DNA from 4 places in the Streptomyces sp. NPDC018964 genome. Region 1 is predicted to be linked to each of the others. Evidence: riboswitches for the same ligand, from Rfam matches in the RefSeq annotation. Region 1 holds a riboswitch; each other region holds the start of a gene.
What was found. Region 1 has a riboswitch for cyclic di-AMP ahead of ACH5AO_RS11135 (M23 family metallopeptidase). Riboswitches for the same ligand answer to the same signal wherever they lie in the genome.

Region 1 (4,204 bases):
GGCTCTACAACCGGCTGGTACGGCGCGACCGCACCGCCGTGGCCGCCGGCTTCGGCCTGCTGCGGCTGGCCGGGGCCCCCTCCCTGGGCTGGCTGGACGTGAAGACGTCCGGTGACGTGGAGGTGCCGGTCATCGAGGCCGCCATCGACGAGGAGCTCGCCCGGTTCGCCGAGGAGGGCCCCACGGCGGAGGAGATGGAGCGCGCGCAGGCCCAGCTGGAGCGCGAGTGGCTGGACCGGCTCGGCACGGTCGCCGGCCGCGCCGACGAACTGTGCCGGTACGCCGTCCTGTTCGGCGACCCGCAGCTCGCCCTGACCGCCGTACAGCGCGTCCTGGAGGTGACGGCGGAGGAGGTGCGGGAGGTCGCCGAGGCCCGCCTGCGCCCCGACAACCGCGCGGTGCTCGTCTATGAGCCCGTCGCCCCGGAAGCCGAGGACGCCGAGGGCACCGAGGAAGCCGCCGCAGTCGCCGGCACCGACGAGAACGAGGAGGCGGCGAAGTGACCGAGCTCGCCACGATGGACTTCCACCCGCAGCCGCAGGCCGGCGACGCCAAGCCCTGGGCCTTCCCGGCCCCCGAGCGCGGCACGCTCGACAACGGCCTGACCGTGCTGCGCTGCCACCGCCCCGGCCAGCAGGTCGTCGCCGTCGAGGTGCTTCTCGACGCGCCCCTGGAGGCCGAGCCGGCCGGCCTCGACGGTGTCGCCACGATCATGGCGCGGGCCTTCTCCGAGGGCACCGACAAGCACTCCGCCGAGGAGTTCGCCGCCGAGCTGGAGCGCTGCGGCGCCACCCTGGACGCGCACGCCGACCACCCCGGCGTCCGCCTCAGCCTGGAGGTCCCGGCCTCCCGGCTCACCAAGGGGCTCGGGCTGCTCGCCGACGCGCTCCGGGCGCCGGCGTTCGCCGACAGCGAGGTCGAGCGGCTGGTCCGCAACCGCCTCGACGAGATCCCGCACGAGCTGGCCAACCCCTCCCGCCGCGCCGCCAAGGAGCTCTCCAAGGAGCTGTTCCCGGCGAGTTCGCGCATGTCGCGTCCGCGCCAGGGCACCGAGGAGACGGTCGAGGGCATCGACTCCGCGGCCGTACGCGCCTTCTACGAGAAGCACGTCCGCCCCGCCACGGCCACCGCCGTGGTCGTCGGCGACCTCACCGGCATCGACCTGGACGCGCTGCTCGGCGACACGCTCGGCGCCTGGACCGGCTCCCCGGCGCAGCCGCGGCCCGTCCCGCCGGTGGTCGCCGACGACACCGGGCGCGTCGTGATCGTGGACCGCCCCGGCGCCGTGCAGACGCAGCTGCTGATCGGCCGCATCGGCCCCGACCGGCACGACCGCGTGTGGCCCGCGCAGGTGCTCGGCACGTACTGCCTCGGCGGCACCCTCACCTCCCGCCTGGACCGCGTGCTGCGCGAGGAGAAGGGCTACACCTACGGCGTGCGGGCGTTCGGACAGGTCCTCCGGTCCGCGCCGGACGGCACGGGTGCGGCGATGCTGGCCATCAGCGGCTCCGTTGACACGCCGAACACCGGCCCCGCCCTCGACGACCTGTGGACCGTGCTGCGCACGCTCGCCGCCGACGGGCTCACCGACGACGAACGCGACGTCGCCGTGCAGAACCTCGTGGGTGTGGCGCCGCTCAAGTACGAGACCGCCGCGGCCGTCGCGAGCACCCTGGCCGACCAGGTCGAGCAGCACCTGCCCGACCACTACCAGGCCGACCTGTACCGGCAGTTGGCGGCCACCGGCACCGTGGAGGCCACCGCGGCCGTCGTGAACGCCTTCCCGGTGGACCGCCTGGTGACCGTCCTCGTCGGCGACGCGGCGCAGATCAAGGCGCCCGTCGAGGCCCTCGGGATCGGTGAAGTCACCGTCGTGACGGCCGAGTAGCGAGCCGCGGAGGCGCACGCGCGCACCGGGCCCCGGTGACACGGACGTCACCGGGGCCCGCTTGTGCCCGAATCGGGGCGGAAGTTGCCTGTCTGCCCTGTGGGATGCGCTACAAAAACCGGGATTCGTTTGAGGAGGAGGAGACGGCCGCCTTAGCGTCATCCGGGCTGTTCGTCGGGCAGTGCGCCGCACCCGCGGCACCGGACAGCCATCGCCGAGTCCCCGTACGGCGCGAGCCAGGGGAGCCGGGGACCCGCATGAGTCCCTGGGGTGAATCGGACGCCCGCGCGTGTCGCGAGGGTGCCCGTAGGAGACCTTCCTGCTCCGAACCCGTCAGCTAACCCGGTAGGCGAGAGGGAAGGAAAGGACCAGCCTCCACATGGCGTTCACCCGCGCCCCGGGCAAGCACCGTCGTCCCAGCCGGACGCAGCGCGGCACCGTCCGCGCGGCGGGCGTCGCGGCGCTCACCACCACCACCGGCGTCGTCGGCTCCCTCGCGACCCCCGCGCTCGCCGCCGAACCCGCCGCCGCGCAGACCGGCCTCACCCCCGTCGTCACCCTGGGCGACGCGGTCGCCGACCGGATCGACGCCCAGGCGGCCGCCCAGCACGAGGCCGCCCGGGAGGCGGCCGAGGCCGCCGCGCGGAAGGCCGCCGAGGAGGCCGCGCGCGAGAAGGCCGCCAAGGAGGCCGAGGAGGCCCGCGCGGAGAAGGAGCGCGCCGCGCGGGAGGCCGAACGCGAGCGCCTCAACACCTTCGTCTCCCCGATCCCCGGCTCGTACGTCTCGACCAGTTACCAGGTCGGCAGCTCACTGTGGTCCTCCGGCAGCCACACCGGCGTCGACTTCCACGCCGCGAGCGGCACCCCCGTCCAGTCGGTCGGCGTCGGCACCGTCGTCGAGGCCGGCTGGGGCGGCGCGTACGGCAACCAGGTCGTCATCAAGATGCACGACGGCACGTACACCCAGTACGGGCACCTGTCGTCCATCGGCGTCTCGGTGGGCCAGCAGGTCGCCGCCGGGCAGCAGATCGGCCTCTCCGGCGCCACCGGCAACGTCACGGGCGCGCACCTGCACTTCGAGGCCCGTACGACCGCCGAGTACGGCTCCGACCTCGATCCCGTCGCCTACCTCCGCGCGCACGGCGTGAACCTCTAGGCCCGACCGCTTCCCTGTGCCCCGGCTCCCCGAGCCGGGGCACCGGTGTTTCCGGGCGGCTCCTGTCCGAAAAATAAGCACGGATTCCGGTCCGGCGTCGTGAATTCCCGCTGATTGCAATAGAGTCACGGAACACACGTCAATCGTCGACGTTTCACGGGGATTAAGCCGGAGGTCCGTCATGCGTATTCCCGCGCACTCGGTGTGCACGGCGATCCGGGACGACATCGTCGCGGGTGTCCACGAGCGCGGCGGCCGGCTCACCGAGGAAGTGCTCGCCCGCCGTTACGGCGTCTCCCGCGTCCCGGTCCGGGAGGCGCTGCGCACGCTGGAGGCCGAGGGGTTCGTGGTGACCCGGCGGCACGCGGGCGCGTGCGTCGCGGAACCCACCGAGCAGGAGGCCGCCGACCTGCTGGAGATGCGGGTGCTCCTCGAGCCGCTCGGCGCCGCCCGCGCGGCCCAGCGCCGCACCGAGGCCCATCTGAAGGTGCTGCGCGGCCTGGTCCGGCTGGGGCAGGAACGCGCCCGCCAGGGCAACAGTGACGACCTGCGCTCCCTGAGCGGCTGGTTCCACGAGACGCTCGCCCAGGCCACCGGCAGCCCGGCGCTGACGTCGACGCTGACCCAGCTGCGGCACAAGATCGCCTGGATGTACGCCACCGAGGGACCGTCCGACCCGGTCGAGTACTGGGCGGAGCACGGCGCGATCGTGGACGCCGTGGCGCGCGGCGACGGCGACCGCGCGCGGTCCGTCACGGCGCTGCACACCGAACGCGCGAGCGCCGGGCACCGCCTGCGCTTCGCCTCCGGCGCCGGCCGCGCGGACCGTGTGAGGAACTCGCAACATCCCGTAAACATGCCGAGTCTCCGGCATTAACACGGGTGCCGTATACAAAGAGGGTGCATTTCTCGGGGGTTATTTCTGCTGCCCGGGAAAAGGGGGGAAGGGAAAAGGGAAAGGCCCGCGCGGGGTCCGGGCGGGCCTTTCGAATGCAGTGCGGTGCAGTCCGGTGCGTTTCGGTGAGAGACGTTCCCGCACCCCCTGCGTGCTCAGACGGTCTCGGGGAGCTCCTCGAGACCCTCGGCGACCAGCTTCGCCAGCCGGTCCAGGGCGGCGTCCGCACCCTCGGCGTCGGACGCGAGGACGATCTCCTCGCCGC
Region 2 (4,204 bases), on a different contig from region 1:
CGCCGAGCGCAGCCCGAAGTGCGCGGCGACGGGGCGCTCCCCGGCGTACAGGACCGACAGGGTGCCCGTGCACTGGGCGGCGCGGGTCTCGGCGAGCCGGCCCACGAGCCGGGCGATCCACTCCCGCGCGAACCGGTCGCGCCGCCCGGTCCTGCGGTACTGCGCCGACTTCCACTCCATCAGCGCGCGCAGCGCGGCCGGGTCGCGCTCGTCGAAGACGAACCGCACGGCTCCGGCCCGGCGGCCCAGCCTGCGCTCCTTGGCCAGCGTGGTCTTCAGGAACTTCGGCGACCGGCCGCGCAGCACCGACTCGTACGTCTCGTAGCCCTTCTCCACGTCGATGACGTAGGTGGCGTGCTCCTCGGCCGCGTACGGCACGAACAGTTCCTGTCCGGCCTCCAGGTTGTCGAAGGCGAAGCTCGACACCGAGCAGGCGCGCAGCAGTTCGTCCGGTTCCGGGGCGACGCCGGGGGCCAGGACCGCTCCCTGGCAGTCCGACACGCCGAGCCCGATCGCCCGGCCCTGCCCCAGCACGCCCCGCTCGTACGGCAGGAAGCCCGCCGGCTGAGCTCCCTCGTACAGGACGGCGACCCGGGCCCGCGGACGCACCCGGGCCACGGCGACGCTGAACTCCGGTTCCATGAACGGGTTGCGCGGTGCGTCCGTCGCGGCGCGCAGTTCCCGCCAGCGCTCCCGTTCCCCCTCGCCGAGCTCCTCCGGCCCCAGCACGCGCATGCGTCCACTGCTCACCTGACCCCCCGATCAAGTCCCCCCTGGACCCTTGGAAGGTACCGCCCCGGACCGGGCGGACGGTAGATAGCGGACCATGTTCTTGCCAAACGGGGAAAGAGACCTGAACCGGTCCTTACCCGGCGTCGAGAGAAGGGAACCGTACCGAAAGCGAGCGCAAACGAGCGCGGTGAATCGGACCGTCGGGTTGTCCGTATTCTCTGATCATGGCCGCACCCACCGCGTATTCACTCATCGCCACCGACCTGGACGGGACGCTGCTGCGCGGCGACGACACCTTCTCCGACCGGTCCCTCGCCGCGCTCGCGCGGGCGGAGCGGGCCGGCGCGCGGCACCTGGTGGTGACGGGGCGGCCGGCACCCAGGGTGCGGCCGCTCCTGGACGACCTCGGCTGCACGGGGCTCGCGGTGTGCGGACAGGGCGCGCAGGTGTACGACGCCGGCGCGCACCGGCTGCTGTGGTCCGTGACACTGGACCGGGAACTGGCGGAGACCGCGCTCGGCAAGATCGAGGCCGAGGTGGGGGAGGTGTACGCCGCGGTCGACCAGGACGGGGTCGACGGGCTGACGCTGATCGAGCCCGGCTATCTGATGCCGCACCCGACCCTGCCCGCGGTACGGGTCGAGCGGCGGGCCGAGCTGTGGGACCGGCCGATCAGCAAGGTGCTGCTGCGCCACCCGGACCTGTCCGACGACGCGCTGGCGGCGGCGGCCCGGTCGGTGGTCGGGTCACTGGCCACGGTCACCATGTCGGGGCCGGGCACCGTGGAGCTCCAGCCGTGCGGGGTGACCAAGGCCACGGGGCTGGCGCTGGCCGCCGAGCACCTGGGGCTGAGCCCGGCGCGGACGATCGCCTTCGGCGACATGCCGAACGACATCCCGATGTTCGCCTGGGCGGCCCACGGCGTCGCCATGGCCGACGCGCATCCCGAACTGAAGGCGGTGGCGGACGAGGTCACCACGTCGAACGAGGACGACGGCGTGGCCGTCGTCCTCGAGCGACTGTTCGGCGGGGCGGTGACGCTCGCCCCTCAGCGGGTGGCTCAGTACGCGCCGAAGACGTTGTCGATGGAGCCGTAGCGGTCGGCGGCGTAGTTGCAGGACGCCGTGATGTTCGCGACCGGGTCGTACGGGTCGAAGGCGGTGCCGGGCACGTGGTAGGCCGCGAAGGTCGGGTCGATGATCTGCAGCAGGCCCTTCGACGGGGTGCCCTTGGCGGCGTTGGAGTCCCAGTTGTTGATGGCGTACGGGTTGCCGGAGGACTCGCGCATGATGTTGCGGTGGATGGCGTCGTAGCTGCCCGGGATGCCGTTCTGCGCCATGACGTCCAGCGACTCGCGGATCCAGCCGTCCAGGTTGTCCGGGTACGCCGTCGCGGGGGCGGCAGCGGCCGTCGTCGTCGGCTCGGTGGTGGCCGCGGAGGCGCCGGTGGCGCCGATCAGCGGCAGGGCGACCACGGCGACGCCGGTGCCGGCGACGGCGAGGGAGCGGGCGAGGCGGCGGCGGTGCTGACCGAAAGCAGGCATGTCTGGGTTCCTCTCCTACGCCTGCGAGGTGAGCTGTCGGGTTCGGGCGGGAGAGTGCCCGGCCGTGCCCCTTCGGGCATGGCTTCACCCCTAGCCGTCCCGGCGCGGTGTCCGGTGCGGCGGCTTACCTGGGTCCCCCACTCCTGCCGTCGTGAGTTCGTCGTCGGATGTGATGCGGGCGGCGGCAGGATTAGGCGTCCACCCGGCAGGCCCGGAACGTATGCGAGAGCACATGTCGGGAACAAGTGCGAACCTCACACAAGGTGCCGTTTGATCTTGTAATGGGCGTTTTGAGGTGCTTGATCCTTTGCGGGTACCAAGGGTCAACTCGGCGTCGTGGAAGGGGAGAAGGCGGGTGGCGGCCGGTGGTGGGGGTGCCGGTCCGTGCGTGACCCACTTCACTGGGGATCGCCCGTGGGCGCATTTCTCGCCAAGGGGAATTCGCTTGGCATTTGCGGCAAATCGGACGCCGGGGCGGGCAGGATGGTTCACGTGAGGGGTCGCGGCCCGGGAGGCGGGCCGGGGGCCGGGTCGAGGAGCGGAGCGTCGCGTCCGGGAAAGTCGAGGAATGTCCGTTGTTATCGAATGATCAAAAGCGTTCCGCTCTCGCTCCCGCACCGCCCTGCCCGTAACGCCGGGCGCTGGCGGTGATCGAAACATGACCGGATACGCTGACTTGAGTGAAGGCAGCGACCTATCGACATTCCGTGTAATCGCCAGTGGACACCAGCAGACAGGAGACCCCTCGTGACCGTCGTCGGGCCGTTCGGGCTGAGCGTGCGGGACCAGGCTCTGGAAGCCGATGTCCAGGCCGGAATGGCGGCTGTCGAGGAAGGGCTGCTCGAGGCCACCAAGAGTGAGGTCCCCTTCATCACGGGAGCCGCCCAGCACCTGGTGCGGGCCGGCGGCAAGAGGTTCCGCCCGCTGCTGGTGATGCTCGCCGCCCAGTTCGGCGACCCCTACGCGCCCGGCGTCGTGCCCTCGGCCGTGGTGGTGGAGCTCACCCACCTGGCCACGCTCTACCACGACGACGTGATGGACGAGGCCGAGGTACGGCGCGGCGTCGACAGCGCGAACGCCCGCTGGGGCAACTCCGTCGCGGTCCTCACCGGCGACTTCCTCTTCGCGCGGGCCTCGCACATCCTGGCCGACCTCGGCCCGGAGGCCGTGCGGGTGCAGGCCGAGGCGTTCGAGCGGCTGGTCACCGGGCAGATCCTGGAGACCGCGGGACCGCAGGACGGCCGCGACCCGGTCGACCACTACCTCGACGTGCTCGGCGGCAAGACCGGCTCGCTGGTCGCCGTCGCCTGCCGGTTCGGCGCGATGATGTCCGGGGCCGAGGAGACGGTCGTGGACGTGCTCACCCAGTACGGCGAGCGGCTCGGCGTCGCCTTCCAGCTCGCCGACGACGTCCTGGACATCGCCTCCGACTCCCACGAGTCCGGCAAGACCCCCGGCACCGACCTGCGCGAGGGCATCGCCACCCTGCCCGTGCTGCGGCTGCGCGAACGGGCGGCCCGGCTGGGCCTCGCCGACGACGTCGCCCTGTGCGAACTGCTCGACTCCGACCTCACCGACGACGCCCGGCACGCCGAGGCGCTGCGGCTGCTGCGCGCCCACCCCGCGCTGGAGCAGGCCCGCCGGGACACCGTGCGCTACGCCGAGGAGGCGCGCGCGGCACTGGCCCCGCTGCGGGAGTGCGAGGCGAAGACGGCACTCGTGCAGCTGTGCGACGCGGTGGTGCACCGCGCGGGCTGAGCCGGCCCGGACTCCTCCGCGACCCCTACGGGGCGGATGAGGAAACCACCCCGCGTGTCATACCGCAGCAGTACGTGGAGTTGCGTCCGGGGTCTGACGAAACCGCCTGCCGGATTTGGTCAGATGGACCACGACGGACAACACCACTTCTCACCGGTTCGGGTGAGAATG
Region 3 (4,204 bases), on a different contig from region 1:
TGTCGCCGTTCGCGCACCCCCTGTTCACCGTGCTCACCGGGATCGGCTTCGGCTTCGCCGCGCTGTCCGCGGACCGGCAGCGGGTCCGGCGCGTGCTGCTGCCGCTCGGCGGGCTGCTCCTCGCGATGGGCGTGCACGCCCTGTGGAACGGTTCCTCGACGCTCGGCCAGTACGGATTCCTCGCGGTGTACGCGGCGTTCATGGTGCCGGTGTTCGGGCTGCTGACCTGGCTGGTGGTGTGGACGCGGCAGCGGGAGCTGCGGACCGTGCGGGAGGAGCTGCCCGCGTACGTGGCCGCCGGGTGGCTCGACGCGGCGGAGCCGTTCGCGCTGGGCTCGATGCGGGCGCGGCGCGTCGCCCTGCGGTACGCGCGCCGCTGCGGCGGGAGGGCGGCGGCGCGGTCGGTCGCCGCGTACGAGGCGTACGCGACGTCGCTGGCGTTCCTGCGGCACCGGGGGCGGCTCGGGCGGGCGGGGCCGGACTTCGTCACCCGGGAACGCGAGCTGTTGCTGGAGCTGTGGCACCGGCGGGCGGTGGCCCGGCCGGCCCTGGAGCACGCGGCCCGCGCGACCGCGCCCCGGGTTCCGGTCGTCGCGGCACCGTGGGCGGGGTACGGCGGGTACGGCTGGTACGGCGGTTACGGGCATCCACCGCAGGGGCGGCCGCCGTACGGGTACCCGTACGGCACGTACGACCCGAACGCCCACCGGCCCTGACGCCGGGGGGATGCGTCGTCGGGGCTGCCGGGGTTCAGGAGGTGAGGGTCCGCTCGCTCAGACGGTGAGGCCCTTGCTCTGCAGCCAGGCCAGCGGGTCGATGCCCGAGGCGGAGCCGTCGGGGTGGACCTCCATGTGGAGGTGGGCGCCGGTGACGTTGCCGGTGGCGCCGACGCGGCCGATCACGTCGCCGGTGTTGACCTTCTGGCCGACGCTGACGTTGATGGAGGACTGGTGGGCGTACCAGATCTCAGTGCCGTCGTCGAGCGTGAGCACGGTCTTGTAGCCGTAGGAGCCGTCGTAGCCGGCGGAGGTGATCGTGCCGGTGTGGACGGCCTTGAGCAGCGTGCCCGTGGGGGCGGCGAAGTCGAGGCCGGTGTGGTGGCCGGAGGACCAGTAGGCGCCGGCCTGACCGAAGGTCGAGGAGATGGTGTACGAGGAGGTCGGCAGCGCGTACTGCTTGGCCAGCTTGGCGAGGCGCTCGGCCTCGGCCTTCTTCTCGGCCTCTTCCTCCGCCTTCTTCTTGGCGGCCTCGGCCTTGGCCTCGGCTTCCTTCTCCGCCTTGGCGGCGGCCTCGGCGGCCGCCTTCTCGGCGGCGGCGACGGCCTCCGCCTCGGCCTTGCTCTCGGCCTGGGCCTGCTGCTGCTCGACCTGCGCCATGATCCGGGTGCGCAGCGCCTCACCGGCGTCGGCGGCACCCTGCTCGGTGTCGGCGGCGGTCATGCCGAGGGTGCTGAGGGGGGTGGCCGATCCCTCGGGGGTTTCCTCGTCGGAGATGAGGGAACCCACGCTGGGGAGGTCGGGCATGGAGATCGAGACCGGCGGCTTGCCGGTCTGGGCGCTGGCCATGCCGCCGGCGCCGACGGCCGCGATGACCCCGACGCCCAGGACGGTGGAGCTGCGGGCGAGTCCCCCGCCGCGCTGCTTGGAGACGCGGTGCCGACCGCGTACGGGGCGAACGGACTCCGCGGTGGGGTTCCACTCCTCGAAGGGGCCCTCGTCGGCGCGGCCGGCGCCGTAGGCGAAGGTGTCGCTCGGCTTGAACGGGGCCTCGGGGGCAGGCGGGTTGGACGCCACGTGGGCGCGCTCCTTTCCTTCCGTCTTCGCCTACCGGGTTAGCTGACGGGTTCGGAGCGGGAAGGTCTCCTACGCGCGTATACGAGCCGTGTCTCCACGGCGGTATTCACGCGATTCACCCCATGGTGGTGGTTCCCCGGTTCCCTCGCGGGATTCGGCGCGTGCGCACGGAGCCGACTTCTGTGACGGCTGGGACGACCGCGCTGCGTTATCGAACGTTAATAGACGCAAGGGCCTGATTCCAAGCCGTTCCTCTTGATCGTTAACGATTTCCGGGTGGACTTAAGTGTCATCGGAGCCCAAAAACGGGCGAGTTGACCGCGCTTCAGACCGTCTCGCGCGGCGGACGGTTTCTGACCGTACGTCAGTTGTTATGCGCTGCGGGACGAGACGCTCACGCTGAGTGAGAGCGGGGAGCGGGGGAAGGACGGAAAACACCGAGGGCCGGAATCCTTGGATTCCGGCCCTCGGCCTTCAGTAGCGGGGACAGGATTTGAACCTGCGACCTCTGGGTTATGAGCCCAGCGAGCTACCGAGCTGCTCCACCCCGCGTCGGTGAAACCAGTGTACGCCATCCGCGGGACCCGGCGCACACCGGTTACCGACGGCCCGGTCTCAGCGGCCGAGCAGATGCCCGTTCGGCGCCTTGGCGCGGTCCTCGTGCTCCGGCAGGACGACGACGGTGGCGCCCCCGGCCGCCAGCACGCCGCTGCCGTCGGCGCCCGCCACGAACGTGTCCGGCTCGCGCCAGGCCGTGACCACCCGCCGCACCCCCGCGTCCAGGACCAGCCGGGCACAGGGCGCGGGCCGGGACGCGCGGCGGGCGCAGGGCTCCAGGCTGGAGTAGACGGTGGCGCCGGCGAGCCGGGGGTCCGCGGGGTCGACCTTGGCGAGCGCGGCCTCCTCCGCGTGCACCACCGGGTCGGTGCCCTCCCGCGAGTGGCCGCGTGCCAGCTCCGTACCGTCGGCGGCCACCACGACCGCGCCCACGCTGAACGCCGTCCGCGAGGGCGGGCACGCGGCGGCCAGCTCGCAGGCGAGGGCCAGCCAGTGGTGGTCGGCGGCGGAGGGCAGCGGGCCGGTGCCGGGGGCGGTGGGCTCGTAGCGCGTCAGGACGACGTCGCCGACCGGGCGGGTCTCGACCAGCCGCAGCCGGCCGCCCTGGTAGGAGCCGGGGCCGAAGAGGCGGGGTGCCTTCGGATCGCCGACGAACAGCGGGGCGAGGACCAGCTGGAGTTCGTCGGCCAGCCCTTCGATGAGGAGCTGGGTGTGGACCGTGCCGCCGCCCTCGACCATGAGCCGCCGCACCCCGTGCTCGGCGTGCAGGTGCTCGAGGAGCCGCCGCCAGTCGAGCTCGGCGCCGAGCGGGACGACGTCGGCGGCGAGACCGAGGGCACGGGCGCGCTCGGCGCCCCGGTCGGTCGTGTAGAGGACCTTCTCGCCGCCGGTGTGCCAGAACCGGGCCGCCGGGTCCAGGTCGCCCGAGCCGCTGACGGTGACCTTGAGCGGGTACTCGGCCCGGCCGGCGGCGAGGCGGGCGGCGCGCCGCTCGGGCGAGTTGACCAGCAGCCGGGGGTTGTCGGCGCGGATCGTGCCGGCGCCGACCAGGATGGCGTCCACGGACGCCCGTACCTCGTCGACCCGGTCGAAGTCGGCCGGGGACGACAGCAGCAGCCGTTCGGGGCCGGTGTCGTCCAGGTGGCCGTCGAGGGAGACGGCGGCGGACAGCAGGACGTACGGGTGCGGCATCGGCGTACTCCCGGGTGGAGCGGGTGCGGGAGGTCCAGTCTGCCGGTCAGGACCCGATCGGCCCCACACGAATGGCGTACCGGGTGAGTTCCGGGCGGTCCCTCGGGCCGGGTCCGGCCGGCGGATCGGCGCGGCGCCGGCCGGGGCCGCGCCGGGTACGGCGGCGTTCAGCGGGACGGTCCGCCGGAGCGGGGGCACCTCGTACCGCCTCCTCGCCGTGGGCTTCCGTGCGGGGAGCCGACGGCCCGCGGACCGGGGGCGCGGCGCGGGCCGTCCTGTCCAGCGTGTGCGTCGGGCGGGCGTGTGCGCCATCGGTGACAATCCCCATTTTCCCCCGGGACCACGGCCGGCGGGGCGGCCCGCGTACGCGGTGGCCCCCGGGCCGGATGGGGCCCGCGACGGATGGCCGCGGGTGGTGGCGGCGGGTGACGCTGGAGTCTGCCGTACCGGACGGGTGACGACGTCGCCGCAAGGGCAAACTCCCTTGTACCGGGCCGAGTTCGCGACAGGACGACGGTTCACCCTCGTACGCCCCGGCGTCGCGGAGCGATGGCCGCCGGTGGTGTCACCGGACGGCCGCCCCCTGGGAAGGAGGAGCCGTGTCCCAGTCCGACGACGAGCGTCTGGTCGACCTCGCGGCCCGTCTCGAGCACGAGGACCCC
Region 4 (4,204 bases), on a different contig from region 1:
CAGCAGGCCGTCCGCGATCGCGCCCGGGTCCTCGAGGTGGCGCAGCCGGGCGACGAGTACGAGGTTCTCCCGGCCGCTGAGGATCTCGTCGACGGCCGCGAACTGCCCGGTGAGGCTGATGGACTCCCGCACATGCGCCGACTGTGTGACGACGTCGAAGCCGTGGACGCCTGCTGTCCCCGCGTCGGGCTTCAGGAGCGTGGCGAGGATCCTCACGGTGGTGGTCTTGCCCGCCCCGTTGGAGCCGAGCAGGGCGAAGATGCTGCCCGGTGCCACGTCGAAGTCCACGCCCCGGAGGACTTCGAGCTTCCCGTACGACTTCTCCAGGCCCCGCACGCGAATCGCCGGACCGACGATCGATGGGGTCACCATGGTCATCTTCCTCCTTCGCGGAGCTTCCCGGTCGGTTGTGGGGAAGCTCCTGAGGGGAGGATGGAGGGTTGACCCGGCGTCAAGGTCAAGCCGGTTCCGACCACGGCGTCCCGTGCGTCCGGGAAGCGGGAGAACGCTCCGAGGAGCCGGGAGCCGCTTCATGGAGTGGTTCCCGGCAATCCGTCGCGGACGACAGCCGGCGACAGATCGCCGGGAACCCGACGGACCTGAAGCGGCCCTGCGGAGGGTCAGGCCGGGCGGACCACGCTGTGGATCGAGGACTCGCCGTCGTAGTAGATCGACTCCTCGCGGACGTACGTGCCGGGCTTCGGCGCGTGGATCATCATCCCGTTGCCGATGTAGACGCCCACGTGGGTGACGTCGTCGTAGAAGAAGACCAGGTCACCGGGTTGAGCCTGGGAGACGGGGACCGTCGTGCCCGCGTTCACCTGGTCGTAGGTGGTGCGCGGGAGGGTGACGCCGGCGGCCTTCCAGGCGGCCTGGGTGAGGCCGGAGCAGTCGTAGGAGCCGGGGCCGGTGGCGCCCCAGACGTACGGCTTGCCGATCTGCGCGCGGGCGAAGGCGAGGGCCTTCTCGGCCTTGGTGGTGTACGAGGAGTCCGTCGACGGTGAGGTGGTCGAGCCGGAGGATCCGGAGGTGCTGCCCGAGGTGCCGCCGTCCTGCTGAGCGGCGGCCGCCTTCTCCCGGGCCTTCTGCTGCTCGGCGAGCTCGGCGGCCTTGCGGGCGGCCTCCTTCTGCTTCTCCTTCTCGATCGCCGCGAGCCGCGCCTTCTCCTCGGCGGTCAGCTTCGCCATCAGCTCGCGCGCGTCGGTGAGCTTCTTCTGGACCGTGGCCTTGGCCGTCTTCAGGTCGCCCTGGGTCTCGGTGAGCGTCTGGAGGCTCTCGGTGGCCTCCTGGCGCTTCTTCATCGTCTCGGACTGCTGGGTGACGTAGTCGTCGACCGCTTCCTTCTGGCGGCCGGTCATCCGGTCCATCACCTGGCGCTGGTCGAAGATGTCCTGCGGCGTGTCCGCGAGCAGGAAGGTCGCGGTGTCGGGGACGCCGGCGCCGGTCCGGTACTGGGCGGCGGCGAAGGAACCCAGCTCCGCCCGCGCCTCGTTGAGCTTCTGGGTGCGCTTGGCCACGTCGTCGAGGAGCGTGTCCACCTGCTTGCGCTGCTTCGCGGTCTTCTCCCTGGCCGCGTTGTACTTCTCGGTCGCCGACTCCGCCTGGCGGTAGAGGTCGTCGACCTTCTTCTCGACCTCCTCCAGGCTCGGCTTGCCGTCGTCGGAGGGGGCGGCGGTGGCCGTCTGGGAGAGCAGGGCCACGGAGGTCAGGGCGGCCGTGGCGAGGGCCGGGGTCCGTATGCCTGTCACGCGCGTGCCGGGGGTGCGCGACTTGCGGTGCGACGCCAAGGGAGGCGACTCCTTCCAAAGCTCCGCCTACCGGGTTAGCTGTCGGGTTCGGGCGGGTGGTTCGGAAGGGTTGCCCTACGGCCGCTCCGCGAGGGAGTGGGCCGATTCACCCCGTGGTCTCGGTGGGTCCCCGGCTCCGGCTGCCGCGGGGGCAGTGACGGACTCGGCGGAGGCCGCGCGGCCCGGCGGGGTTCGCCGGTGGGGGTCGTACGGCCCGCCCGCACCGTAGCCAACTGGTGTGGCCCCTGTGAAGGTTGATGGGTGATATGCCCGATACATTTTCGTGACCTTACGCACGCGGTCACGTGGGGTGAGGGAATGGTTCCAGGGGGTGCGTGCCCCGTTCCGGCCGTCGGAGGCCGGGGATGTTTCCGGGGCGGCTCCGGGTTGTCGGTGGAGCGGCCTAGACTCGGAGAGCGATGAGCAGCCTCTTTGACGACAGCTTCCTGGCGGACCTCCAGGCCCAGCGGGGCCCCGCGGACGAGCCCCCGCCACCGCCCGAGGACGAGCACGTACCGGAGCAGATCCCGGACGACCTGTTCGGCGGGAAGTTCGACGTGCCGCCGGACAGGGACGCCTACTACCGCGACGGCGCCCCGCGCCCGGTGATCGACGCCGCCGCGCTGCTGGAGGGGCTGAACGACAACCAGCGCGCCGCCGTCGTGCACTCCGGCTCCCCGCTGCTCATCGTGGCCGGCGCGGGCTCCGGCAAGACCCGCGTGCTCACCCACCGCATCGCCCACCTGCTGGCCGAGCGGCACGTCCACCCGGGCCAGATCCTCGCGATCACCTTCACCAACAAGGCCGCGGGCGAGATGAAGGAGCGCGTCGAGCAGCTCGTCGGCCCGCGCGCGGGCGCCATGTGGGTCATGACGTTCCACAGCGCGTGCGTGCGCATCCTGCGCCGCGAGAGCAAGAGGCTCGGCTTCACCTCGTCGTTCTCGATCTACGACGCCGCCGACTCCAAGCGCCTGATGGCCCTGGTCTGCCGCGATCTGGACCTCGACCCCAAGCGCTTCCCGCCGAAGTCCTTCAGCGCCAAGATCAGCAACCTGAAGAACGAGCTGATCGACGAGGAGGACTTCGCCGCCCGGGCCGCCGACGGCTTCGAGAAGACCCTCGCCCAGGCCTACGCGCTCTACCAGTCGCGGCTGCGGGAGGCCAACGCCCTCGACTTCGACGACCTGATCATGACGACGGTCAACCTGCTCCGCGCCTTCCCGGACGTCGCCGAGCACTACCGCCGCCGCTTCCGGCACGTCATGGTCGACGAGTACCAGGACACCAACCACGCCCAGTACGCCCTGGTGCGTGAGCTCGTCGGCCCCTCCGGGCCCCCCGCCGACACCCCGCCCGGGGCCGAGGTCCCGCCCGCCGAGCTGTGCGTGGTGGGTGACGCCGACCAGTCGATCTACGCCTTCCGCGGCGCGACGATCCGCAACATCCTCCAGTTCGAGGAGGACTACCCGGACGCGACCACGATCCTGCTGGAGCAGAACTACCGCTCCACGCAGACCATCCTGAGCGCCGCCAACGCCGTCATCGAGCGCAACGAGTCCCGCCGACCCAAGAACCTGTGGACCAACGCCGGCGCGGGCGCGCGGATCACCGGGTACGTCGCGGACACCGAGCACGACGAGGCCCAGTTCGTCGCCGACGAGATAGACCGCCTCACCGACGCGGGCGAGGCCAAGGCGGGAGACGTCGCCGTCTTCTACCGCACCAACGCCCAGTCCCGCGTCTTCGAGGAGATCTTCATCCGCGTCGGCCTGCCCTACAAGGTCGTCGGCGGCGTCCGCTTCTACGAGCGCAAGGAGGTCCGGGACGTCCTGGCCTACCTGCGGGTGCTCGCCAACCCCGAGGACTCGGTGCCGCTGCGCCGCATCCTCAACGTGCCCAAGCGGGGCATCGGCGACCGCGCGGAGGCCATGATCGACGCCCTCGCGCAGCGCGAGAGGATCAGCTTCCCGCAGGCGCTGAGGCGCGTCGACGAGGCGTACGGCATGGCCGCGCGCTCGACGAACGCCGTGAAGCGGTTCAACACGCTGATGGAGGACCTCCGTACGGTCGTCGAGTCCGGTGCGGGCCCGGCGACGGTCCTGGAGGCGATCCTCGAACGCACCGGCTACCTCGCCGAGTTGCAGGCCTCCACCGACCCGCAGGACGAGACCCGCATCGAGAACCTCCAGGAACTCGCGGCCGTCGCCCTGGAGTTCGAGCAGGAGCGCGGCGAGGGCGAGTCGGTCGCGCTGTCCGACTTCCTGGAGCAGGTCGCCCTGGTCGCCGACTCCGACCAGATCCCCGACGAGGACGAGGACGGCTCCGGCGTCATCACCCTGATGACCCTGCACACCGCCAAGGGCCTGGAGTTCCCGGTCGTCTTCCTCACCGGCATGGAGGACGGCGTCTTCCCGCAC

Region 2: linked by a shared signal. The riboswitch ahead of ACH5AO_RS24760 (transglycosylase SLT domain-containing protein) and the one ahead of ACH5AO_RS11135 (M23 family metallopeptidase) in region 1 are both predicted to bind cyclic di-AMP.
Region 3: linked by a shared signal. The riboswitch ahead of ACH5AO_RS22515 (M23 family metallopeptidase) and the one ahead of ACH5AO_RS11135 (M23 family metallopeptidase) in region 1 are both predicted to bind cyclic di-AMP.
Region 4: linked by a shared signal. The riboswitch ahead of ACH5AO_RS08645 (NlpC/P60 family protein) and the one ahead of ACH5AO_RS11135 (M23 family metallopeptidase) in region 1 are both predicted to bind cyclic di-AMP.

The regions. Positions count from the first base shown of each region.
Region 1 covers NZ_JBIRYZ010000005.1:305,611-309,814, reverse strand. The annotation lists gene ACH5AO_RS11145 (M16 family metallopeptidase) at 1-503, shown strand, start outside; gene ACH5AO_RS11140 (M16 family metallopeptidase) at 500-1,888, shown strand; cyclic di-AMP (ydaO/yuaA leader) riboswitch at 2,091-2,255, shown strand; gene ACH5AO_RS11135 (M23 family metallopeptidase) at 2,268-3,044, shown strand; gene ACH5AO_RS11130 (GntR family transcriptional regulator) at 3,226-3,921, shown strand; gene ACH5AO_RS11125 (HPr family phosphocarrier protein) at 4,095-4,204, opposite strand, start outside.
Region 2 covers NZ_JBIRYZ010000015.1:149,827-154,030, forward strand. The annotation lists gene ACH5AO_RS24750 (GNAT family N-acetyltransferase) at 1-735, opposite strand, end outside; gene ACH5AO_RS24755 (HAD family hydrolase) at 957-1,829, shown strand; gene ACH5AO_RS24760 (transglycosylase SLT domain-containing protein) at 1,793-2,275, opposite strand; cyclic di-AMP (ydaO/yuaA leader) riboswitch at 2,281-2,448, opposite strand; gene ACH5AO_RS24765 (polyprenyl synthetase family protein) at 3,023-4,033, shown strand.
Region 3 covers NZ_JBIRYZ010000013.1:14,960-19,163, forward strand. The annotation lists gene ACH5AO_RS22510 (PrsW family intramembrane metalloprotease) at 1-716, shown strand, start outside; gene ACH5AO_RS22515 (M23 family metallopeptidase) at 774-1,793, opposite strand; cyclic di-AMP (ydaO/yuaA leader) riboswitch at 1,806-1,963, opposite strand; tRNA gene ACH5AO_RS22520 (tRNA-Met) at 2,272-2,345, opposite strand; gene ACH5AO_RS22525 (dihydrofolate reductase family protein) at 2,409-3,542, opposite strand; gene ACH5AO_RS22530 (DUF3040 domain-containing protein) at 4,142-4,204, shown strand, end outside.
Region 4 covers NZ_JBIRYZ010000004.1:186,963-191,166, forward strand. The annotation lists gene ACH5AO_RS08640 (ABC transporter ATP-binding protein) at 1-372, opposite strand, end outside; gene ACH5AO_RS08645 (NlpC/P60 family protein) at 621-1,787, opposite strand; cyclic di-AMP (ydaO/yuaA leader) riboswitch at 1,795-1,966, opposite strand; gene pcrA (DNA helicase PcrA) at 2,207-4,204, shown strand, end outside.